2 regions of the Staphylococcus sp. M0911 genome follow, and region 1 is predicted to be linked to the other one. Evidence: predicted binding sites of a transcription regulator. Region 1 holds the regulator's gene; the other holds the start of a gene.
What was found. The regulator CtsR, encoded in region 1, represses protease genes until heat stress. The targets are predictions, from matches to a motif close to ATGGTCAATAAAGGTCAAACA.

Region 1 (4,454 bases):
TCAATAAATAGAATCACATTACCAGCCTGATGAATTTCTTCCATTACTTTTTTCAATCGTTCTTCAAATTCACCACGGTATTTTGTACCAGCTACAACCGTACCCATATCTAGTGACATGACACGTTTGTTTTTTAGTGTTTCGGGCACTTCATTGTTCACTATTGCTTGAGCTAATCCTTCCGCAATTGCTGTTTTACCTACACCTGGCTCACCAATTAATACAGGATTATTTTTAGTACGACGACTAAGTACTTCTATAACTCGAGTAATTTCTTTGTCTCGACCCACAACTGGATCTAATGTGCCATCTTTAGCAATAATTGTTAAATCACGTGCTAAACCATCTAATGTAGGTGTGTTATTAGATTTATTTGCTTGAGCGTTTTTATTACTCATTTCTGGACTTCCTAATGCTTTAACCACTTGTGCACGTGCCTTTGTGATATTTAAATCAAGGTTAGCAAATACACGTGCTGCTACACCTTCATTTTCACGGATTAAGCCAAGTAAAATATGTTCTGTTCCAACAAAGTTATGATGTAGCTTACGTGCTTCATCCATTGATAATTCAATCACTTTTTTAGCTCTAGGTGTATAGTGTAATGTTGCCATAGGTGCTTGACCATGACCAATTAGTTTCTCAACTTCTTCAATAACTTTATCCTCTGTAATATTAAAACTTTCTAATACTTTTGCTGCGATACCTTCAGGTTCTTTCATTAGACCTAATAAAAGATGTTCTGTTCCAATATTTGAATGGTTCAATCGAATTGCTTCTTCTTGTGCATGAGCCAATACTCTTTGTGCACGTTCAGTTAATCTACCAAATAGCATATGATTTGTTACCTCCTATTTTATATGTTCTCTTAAAACATTCGCTCTCTTTTCATTGACTGGTGTTTCATCCTCTTCATCAAATAAAAATGGTGTTTGAATTCCTACCATCAGTTCATTGAATTTAAAATTATCTAGTTTGATATAATTTAAATCTATGCCTAATTTAACTTCACTCAATCGATAAGATGCTTCTTCCATAGTGATAAGCCTGCTATTTTGCAGTATTCCTAATGAACGATAAACTCTATCTAACGTTTCTAAATGTTTATGTTTATCTAATCTTGATCGAATTTGAAGTTCTTCATTTATAATTTGATTGATTACTTCTGTTAAATTCTCTATGATTTCTTCTTCTGTTTTCCCCAATGTTAATTGGTTTGAAACCTGGTAAATGTGGCCATAAACTTGTGACCCTTCACCGTATATTCCTCGAATGGTAAAACCAAATCGATTGATTGTTTGTGCTATACCTGACATTCTTTTCATGATAGAAAGACCTGGCAAATGCAACATCACACTTGCTCTCATACCAGTTCCTATATTAGTAGGACATGTTGTTAAATAACCTAGATGTTCATCATAACTGATATCGAGTTGTTGATCGATTTCATCATCTAACGTCGACGCTTCTTTATACAATCTTTCTAGAGATAAATCTGTACCTAGCGCTTGAATTCTAATATGATCTTCTTCATTAATCATGACACTGATTGATTCATCATCATTTAATAGAACGGCCGATGCAGGTTGTTTAATCAACTCTGGACTCACTAAATGTTTAGCTACTAATTTCATTTTATTTTGTTGGTCCATCATGTCTAGTCTTTTCAAAGTCATGTTGGGTAATGCATCTTGTACTTCATTTATTACTCTAAATCCATCTTGTTCTGTCGGAAACATGAGTGGATGAACATGATTTTCAAGATTTCTTGCTAAGCGAATTCTTGAAGAAATGACCACTGGTGCTTCTTTAGTCGTTTTCATCCACTCACTAATGTTAGGTTCTAAGTCACTCATCCTGTTGCACCTCGCTCTCATCACGTAGCGATTTAATTTCGTCTCGAACAATGGCTGCCTGTTCAAAATCTTGTTCATCTATTAATTGTTGTAAAAATTGTTTCTTCTCTTCGATTTTCTTTTTAAGCGCAAGCTTATGATAAGAAGATTGAGGCACTTTTCCAACATGTTCATACTGACCGCCTTGCACACGTCTTACTATGTCTAAGATGTCATCCTTGAATGTTGCATAGCAATTGGAACAACCAAATTTGCCTACATGTGCGATGTCTTTTAACGTCATATGACAAGTTGGACATCTTTTTTCTTCCTGAAATGCCATTTCTTGAAAATTAATACCATGTTTAGTCGCTAAATGTTGTAATATTTGCTTTACAACAAATGCTTCTTCTATATCATCTTGATGATGATAGGATGATTGCTCTTGGTGCGTCCATGGGTTATCACCTTTCGCACAAGTACTACATACCCATTTTTCTTGCACACCATCTTTACTTTTAACTGTTAATTTAACTTCAGCTTCATTTAAATGGCAATTTTCACAAAGCAAAAAGCAACACCTCAATTCTTCTAGTAGTAATTTATGACAGGTAAAATTCTTTTAAGAATATTTGCTCTAATAATATCTCGAGATACAATATCCATTTTTAACGTTTCTCGATCAATAGCAGCAATAATCATTTTTGCTTCTCTTTCATTTACAAGTCCTTTATCTAACAAGCCATCTATTAAATAAAGTGCTTGTTGTTGGGATATTGAAGGACCTATTAATTGAAGTAAATGATTAATATAACCTGTTTCATCTTTGTTTTCAATTTTCGTGATTCGGATGTAACCACCACCACCACGTTTACTTTCTATTTCGTAACCATGCTCATTTGTAAATCTCGTTTTAATCACATAGTTTAATTGAGAAGGGACGCAGTCAAAACGTTGAGCAATATTTGCTCTTTGAATTTCCACCACATCTTCATTGGTTTCTTCAAATAAATGTTTAATGTACTGTTCTATGATGTCGGACATATTATGCATGATTATCACCTCTTTTTGACCTTCTTTGACTATATTATATGACCAACTTTGACCATTTTCAATTAATTTGATTTTAAATTTTTAAATTTTATGATGTTAGCGCTTATTTTTTATTGTATGATAGACAATAGAATAAATTAAAGGAATGAAAAAACATGCACATTCTCATAGGGATTATTGGAATTATTTTCTTTTTAGCACTCGCGTACTTATTTAGTTCAGATAGAAAGAATATTCGTTGGCAATATGTTGGATTATTATTAGTAATTCAATTAATTTTCGCCTTCATTTTATTAAAAACAAATATTGGTATTACAGTCATTGGTGGTATTGCTAATGGTTTTGGTTATTTACTATCTAAAGCAGCAGAAGGCGTTAACTTCGTTTTCGGTGGTTTTAAATATGTAGATCCTAAAAATCCACCATTTTTCTTTAACGTTTTATTACCAATTGTATTTATTTCAGCATTAATCGGTATCTTACAATACACTAAAATTTTACCATTTATAATTAATGTGTTAGGTTTCCTGATTTCAAAAATCAATGGTATGGGACGTTTGGAATCATACAATGCAGTAGCAGCAGCAATTTTAGGTCAATCTGAAGTATTTATTTCTTTAAAACAACAACTTCCTTATATACCTAAACAACGTTTGTATACATTAACTGCATCTGCAATGTCTACTGTATCTGCTTCAATTATTGGTGCTTATTTCACATTAATTGAACCGAAATACGTCGTAACAGCCGTTGTATTAAACTTATTTGGTGGTTTCATTATCGCTTCAATTATTAATCCTTATAAAGTTAATGAAGAAGATGATAAATTATTAGTTGCCGAAAGTGAAACTAAAAATCAATCTTTCTTTGAAATGCTTGGGGAGTATATTTTAGATGGATTTAAAGTGGCAGTCATCGTAGGCGCGATGTTAATTGGATACATCGCAATCATCGCGTTACTTAATGGTTTAGTAAGCGGTGCTTTCAGTTTACTTTCAGGTGGTGCAATCAAATGGGATTTCCAAACTTTAATTGGATTTGTTTTTGCTCCATTTGCATTCTTAGCAGGTGTACCATGGAACGATGCGGTTCAATCAGGTTCTGTTATGGCAACTAAATTACTATCAAATGAATTCGTTGCAATGCAGGCATTAGGTAAGTTAAATGGCATTTCAGAACATGCTAAAGGTGTTACTTCAGTATTCTTAGTATCATTTGCTAACTTTAGCTCTATTGGTATTATTTCTGGTGCTATTAAATCATTAAATGATAAAAAAGGTGACGTTGTTGCAAGATTCGGATTAAAATTATTATTCGGTGCGACATTAGTATCATTTATTTCAGCAGCAATTGCTGGATTCTTCATTTAATGAACAAAGGCAATGTATGATTGGGTATTTAAACTCAATCATACATTGCCTTATTTTTATTTTTGAATCATATGGTTAATAAAATAGTCCGTTACACGATAATCATCTGTTAATTCAGGATGGAATGATACCCCTAAATATTTATCTTGCTTAACAGCAACGATTTTATCGCCAATTTCACTTAATATTTCAACAT
Region 2 (4,454 bases), 390 kb from region 1:
CCTTTAGAATCAGTCAATCGACCTTCATCTAATATTTGAAGTAATACGTTGAACACATCGCTATGTGCTTTCTCTACTTCATCAAGTAAGATAACTGAATAAGGATTACGTCTTACTGCTTCAGTTAATTGACCACCTTCATCATGGCCTACATAGCCTGGAGGGGCACCAATTAATCTAGACACTGCATGTTTCTCCATGTACTCACTCATGTCAATGCGTATCATATGTTTTTCAGAGTCGAATAGTGATGCTGCTAATGATTTAGCTAATTCTGTTTTACCTACACCTGTAGGTCCTAAGAATAGGAAACTACCGATAGGTCTATTCGGATCTTTAATACCTGCTCTTGCACGTACAACTGCGTCTGATACTAAGTCTACAGCTTTATCTTGTCCAACCACACGTTTATGAAGAATGTCACCTAAGTGAAGTAATTTTTCTCTTTCTGTTTCAACTAATTTAGAAACTGGTATACCAGTCCATTGACTAACGATATCACCAATTTCTTCATCAGATACAATTTCACGAATCATTCTATCATTATCTTCGCCTTGTTCATCTTGGAAAACATCTTCTAATTCTTTTAATTCTTTTTCTAATTGAGGTATTTTACCATATTGTAATTCTGCTGCTTTTTCAAGATTATTATTAGTTTGTGCATCTTCTAATGCTTTTCTACTTTCATCTAATTCTGCTCGTTTTTCTTGTAGTTTCGCAATTTTTTCTTTTTCTTGTTCTACACGTGATTGTAATGACGCTTGTTTTTCTTTTTCATTTGAAAGTTCTTCTTGAAGTTCTTCTAAACGTTGTTTACTAGCATTGTCAGATTCATTTTTCAATGCACTTTCTTCAATTTCTAATTGCATTACACGTCGGTTCACTTGGTCTAATTCAGTCGGATTTGATCCCATTTCCGTACGAATCGTTGCACATGCTTGGTCAACCAAGTCAATAGCCTTATCTGGTAAGAATCTATCAGTAATATATCTGTCGGAAAGTTCTGCTGCTGCAACTAATGCACGGTCTTGAATACGTACACCATGATACACTTCATAGCGTTCTTTTAAACCACGTAGAATGGATATTGTGTCTTCTACATCTGGTTCACTGACACCCACTTTTTGGAAACGACGTTCTAAAGCTGAATCTTTTTCAATATATTCTCTATATTCATTTAATGTTGTAGCACCAATACAATGTAATTCACCACGTGCTAACATTGGTTTTAACATATTTCCTGCATCCATTGCACCATCCGTTTTACCAGCGCCTACTAACATATGAATTTCATCTATAAATAATATAATTCTACCATCAGATTCCTTAACTTCTTTAAGTACTGCTTTTAAGCGCTCTTCGAATTCACCTCTAAATTTAGCACCTGCAACTAATGCACTTAAATCAAGTTCGAAAATGGTTTTATCTAATAATGATTCAGGTACGTCCTTTTTAACAATACGTTGTGCTAATCCTTCAACAATCGCCGTTTTACCAACACCTGGTTCACCAATCAATACAGGATTATTTTTTGTTTTACGACTTAATATACGTATTGTATTACGAATTTCTTCATCACGGCCAATGACCGGATCCATTTTACCTTGACGTACTTCTTCTACTAAGTCACGTCCATATTTTTCTAATGCTTCATAATTTACTTCTGGGTTCTGACTAGTCACATGATTTCCCCCTCTTATTTTATTTATTATTTCTTTAACCACTTCAGTTTTATTACCTATAAAGTTTTGTGTAGTTTGATCAATATCCATCGCTGCACGAAGCACATGCTCCATTGAAATAAATTCATCATCATATTCGTTCATATATGTTTCAGATTTATTCATCAATTCATTCGCTTTTGCACTTATATATTGACCATACTGTACATTATCTCCTTGTACAGTTGGATAAGCTTTTAATTTATTATCATAAGCTTTTTCTAGTTCTTCTACATCAATATTTGCACGTTCTAGAACACTCTTAATTAAACTTTCATTTTCATTTAATGTCGCTTTTAAAATTGCTTCAATTTCGATATTTTGTAATTCAAATTCTTTACTATACTCAATGGCTCTTTGTAATGAACCTTGTATAGCATATGTCATTTTATTGATATCCAATTGTATTCACCTCTATCATTTTAGAGTCGGTCAAAGGTAAAAATTTTCGATTTGACTTTGACTTTCTTTGACCTTAACTACATTATAGTCCCCTTCTAATAAATTATCAACAACTTAAGCTTGTTTTTTGTAATATTTTTTAGGTTTATTTTTAATATCAAATGTGATGAATCAAACCTTTTATTATTCTATTTCCCAATAATTCAAACAACAAACAAAGTATTAATAACTTCATTTAACCGCATCAAACGGTTTTGTTAAATGATACAAAATAACCCGAGATATCTAGTATCTCGGGTTTTTATTATGAATTTATTCACCATTCAATATATTTTAGTAAAATCATACACGTATGATTAGTTTGATTTATTAATTTGTTGGATGATTATTTCTTTTTAATCTTACTTAAAATTTCATCTGTTAAGGCTTCTACACCACTATGTTCTAAATGTATGCCATCTGGCGCAAAGTACTCTGTATGTCCTTCTGACCTTTTGTACCAATCGATTAATGTTACATTACTTTTTTCATTAGCTGCATCTGCCATAAGTTTATTGACATGATCCTCATAACCTCTTGGCACTCTGGTATTGACTAAATATACTTGCGCATCTCCAAATTTATTAATTAAATCATCAAGTTGCTTTTTATTAAAATCTCCATTAGTACCTAATTCTAAAATAACTTGGTCTGATTTTTTATTGTATTGTTTATAATTGGCTTCAACTAGTGGAATTGCTTGGTATAAGTTACGACCAACCTTACCATCAATTTTAGCTTTAGGTACTCTATCTTTAAAGTTTTCACCTATATCTACCATTACCGAATCTCCGATTAGCAATGGACTAATATCAGTATAAACATCTGTATCTCTATTACTTTTTTGGCCAATTTTATCTATTGGAATCATTCTTATTAAATATTTATCTTCTAAATCAGTATTGAATGAATTGGATTTTTGATCGATTTTATCTTTACCTAAACCATCAAAGGCACCACCCATAATAAATGCAAACGGAATGATGCATATTATAATTGCAATTGTTCTTATAAGCGCAGGTTTGTATTTACGTTTCAATGTGAATGCCTTTAAACCTTCTTTTCTAAATGGTGTTTCGATATATCTATATGAAGCTTCAGCGCATAACACTGTTAAAATAATATCCACAATGTAAACATAAAACGGAATTTGACCAGCAATAAAATGACTATGTACAAAACTTATAATAGGGAAATGCCATAAATATAAACTATATGAACGTTTACCGATATAAACAAACAATGGATTGCCTAATAACTTTGATACTAGTGTAGATGGATGAACAACACTTGCTATAATCAACAAAGTCATAGTAGAAATAATATAAAAACCGCCATCATATATCCAGTCGCTTTCATCTTGAACTGTAAAGAACAGCAAGATCAAAAAGGCCAGTCCAATGAATCCCACGCCATCAATTGCTCGTTGTAAAACTTTAGGTGGTTCGGCTTTAAGTTTAAATGGCGGCCATAAGAAAGCTAAAATCACACCTAATAATAATGTTTGGAGTCTCGTATCAGTTCCAAAATACACTCTTGAATGATTAAGATGAGGTTGTGAAATCACAATCATTAACATGAGTGATAATAATGAAATAATCCAAAAAATCAATGTAATATTTCGATATTTCTTTATAGTTAGCAATAGTGTAATTAAAACAACAGGGAAAAATAAATAAAATTGTTCCTCTATCGCTAACGACCATAGATGTTTTAATGGCATAAACGAGAACTGTTCAAAGTAGTTGACATCTTTAGCTATATACCACCAATTTGAAACATAGAATATAGCTGCTATAATATCATGTTTCACTCTAACTATATCTTCAGATTTGAATAGTAAAGTTGCTATTCCTACTACTAAAAGTAACGCTAATACTGCTGGTACCAGTCGTTTTAAACGACGTAACCAGAAATTCTTTAAATTAATAATGCCAGTTTCTTCATACTCTTTTAATAATAAACTTGTTATTAGATAACCTGAAATAACAAAAAATGTGTCAACGCCCAAAAAGCCGCCTGTCAACCATTGCTTGTTTAGATGGTAAATGATAATACCGATAACGGCTATCGCTCTTAATCCATCCAAACCAGGCATATATCTTAATCGCTTACCCCTAGTTTTAGTTCTTTTATATTCTTTTTCCATATTTCACTTTCTTCCCCATAGAATCATTTCGAATTTCGTTTAAGACATCTTACTAATTAATATGATTAATCAATACATCAATGTCATTCGAGTCTTAAGTTAAAAGAGATATGTATGTCTTATAAAATGTCTAAATCATCATT

Region 2: clpB (ATP-dependent chaperone ClpB) is a predicted target of CtsR. The motif match lies at 2,178-2,198, and genes of this name have one in related genera.

Annotation. Positions count from the first base shown of each region.
Region 1 is NZ_CP022881.1:2,217,491-2,221,944, forward strand. It holds gene ssp1_RS10790 (ATP-dependent Clp protease ATP-binding subunit) at 1-836, opposite strand, end outside; gene ssp1_RS10795 (protein arginine kinase) at 852-1,856, opposite strand; gene ssp1_RS10800 (UvrB/UvrC motif-containing protein) at 1,849-2,406, opposite strand; gene ssp1_RS10805 (CtsR family transcriptional regulator) at 2,427-2,888, opposite strand; gene ssp1_RS10810 (NupC/NupG family nucleoside CNT transporter) at 3,044-4,258, shown strand; gene pdxT (pyridoxal 5'-phosphate synthase glutaminase subunit PdxT) at 4,315-4,454, opposite strand, start outside.
Region 2 is NZ_CP022881.1:1,827,017-1,831,470, forward strand. It holds gene clpB (ATP-dependent chaperone ClpB) at 1-2,123, opposite strand, end outside; gene ssp1_RS08800 (acyltransferase family protein) at 2,509-4,311, opposite strand.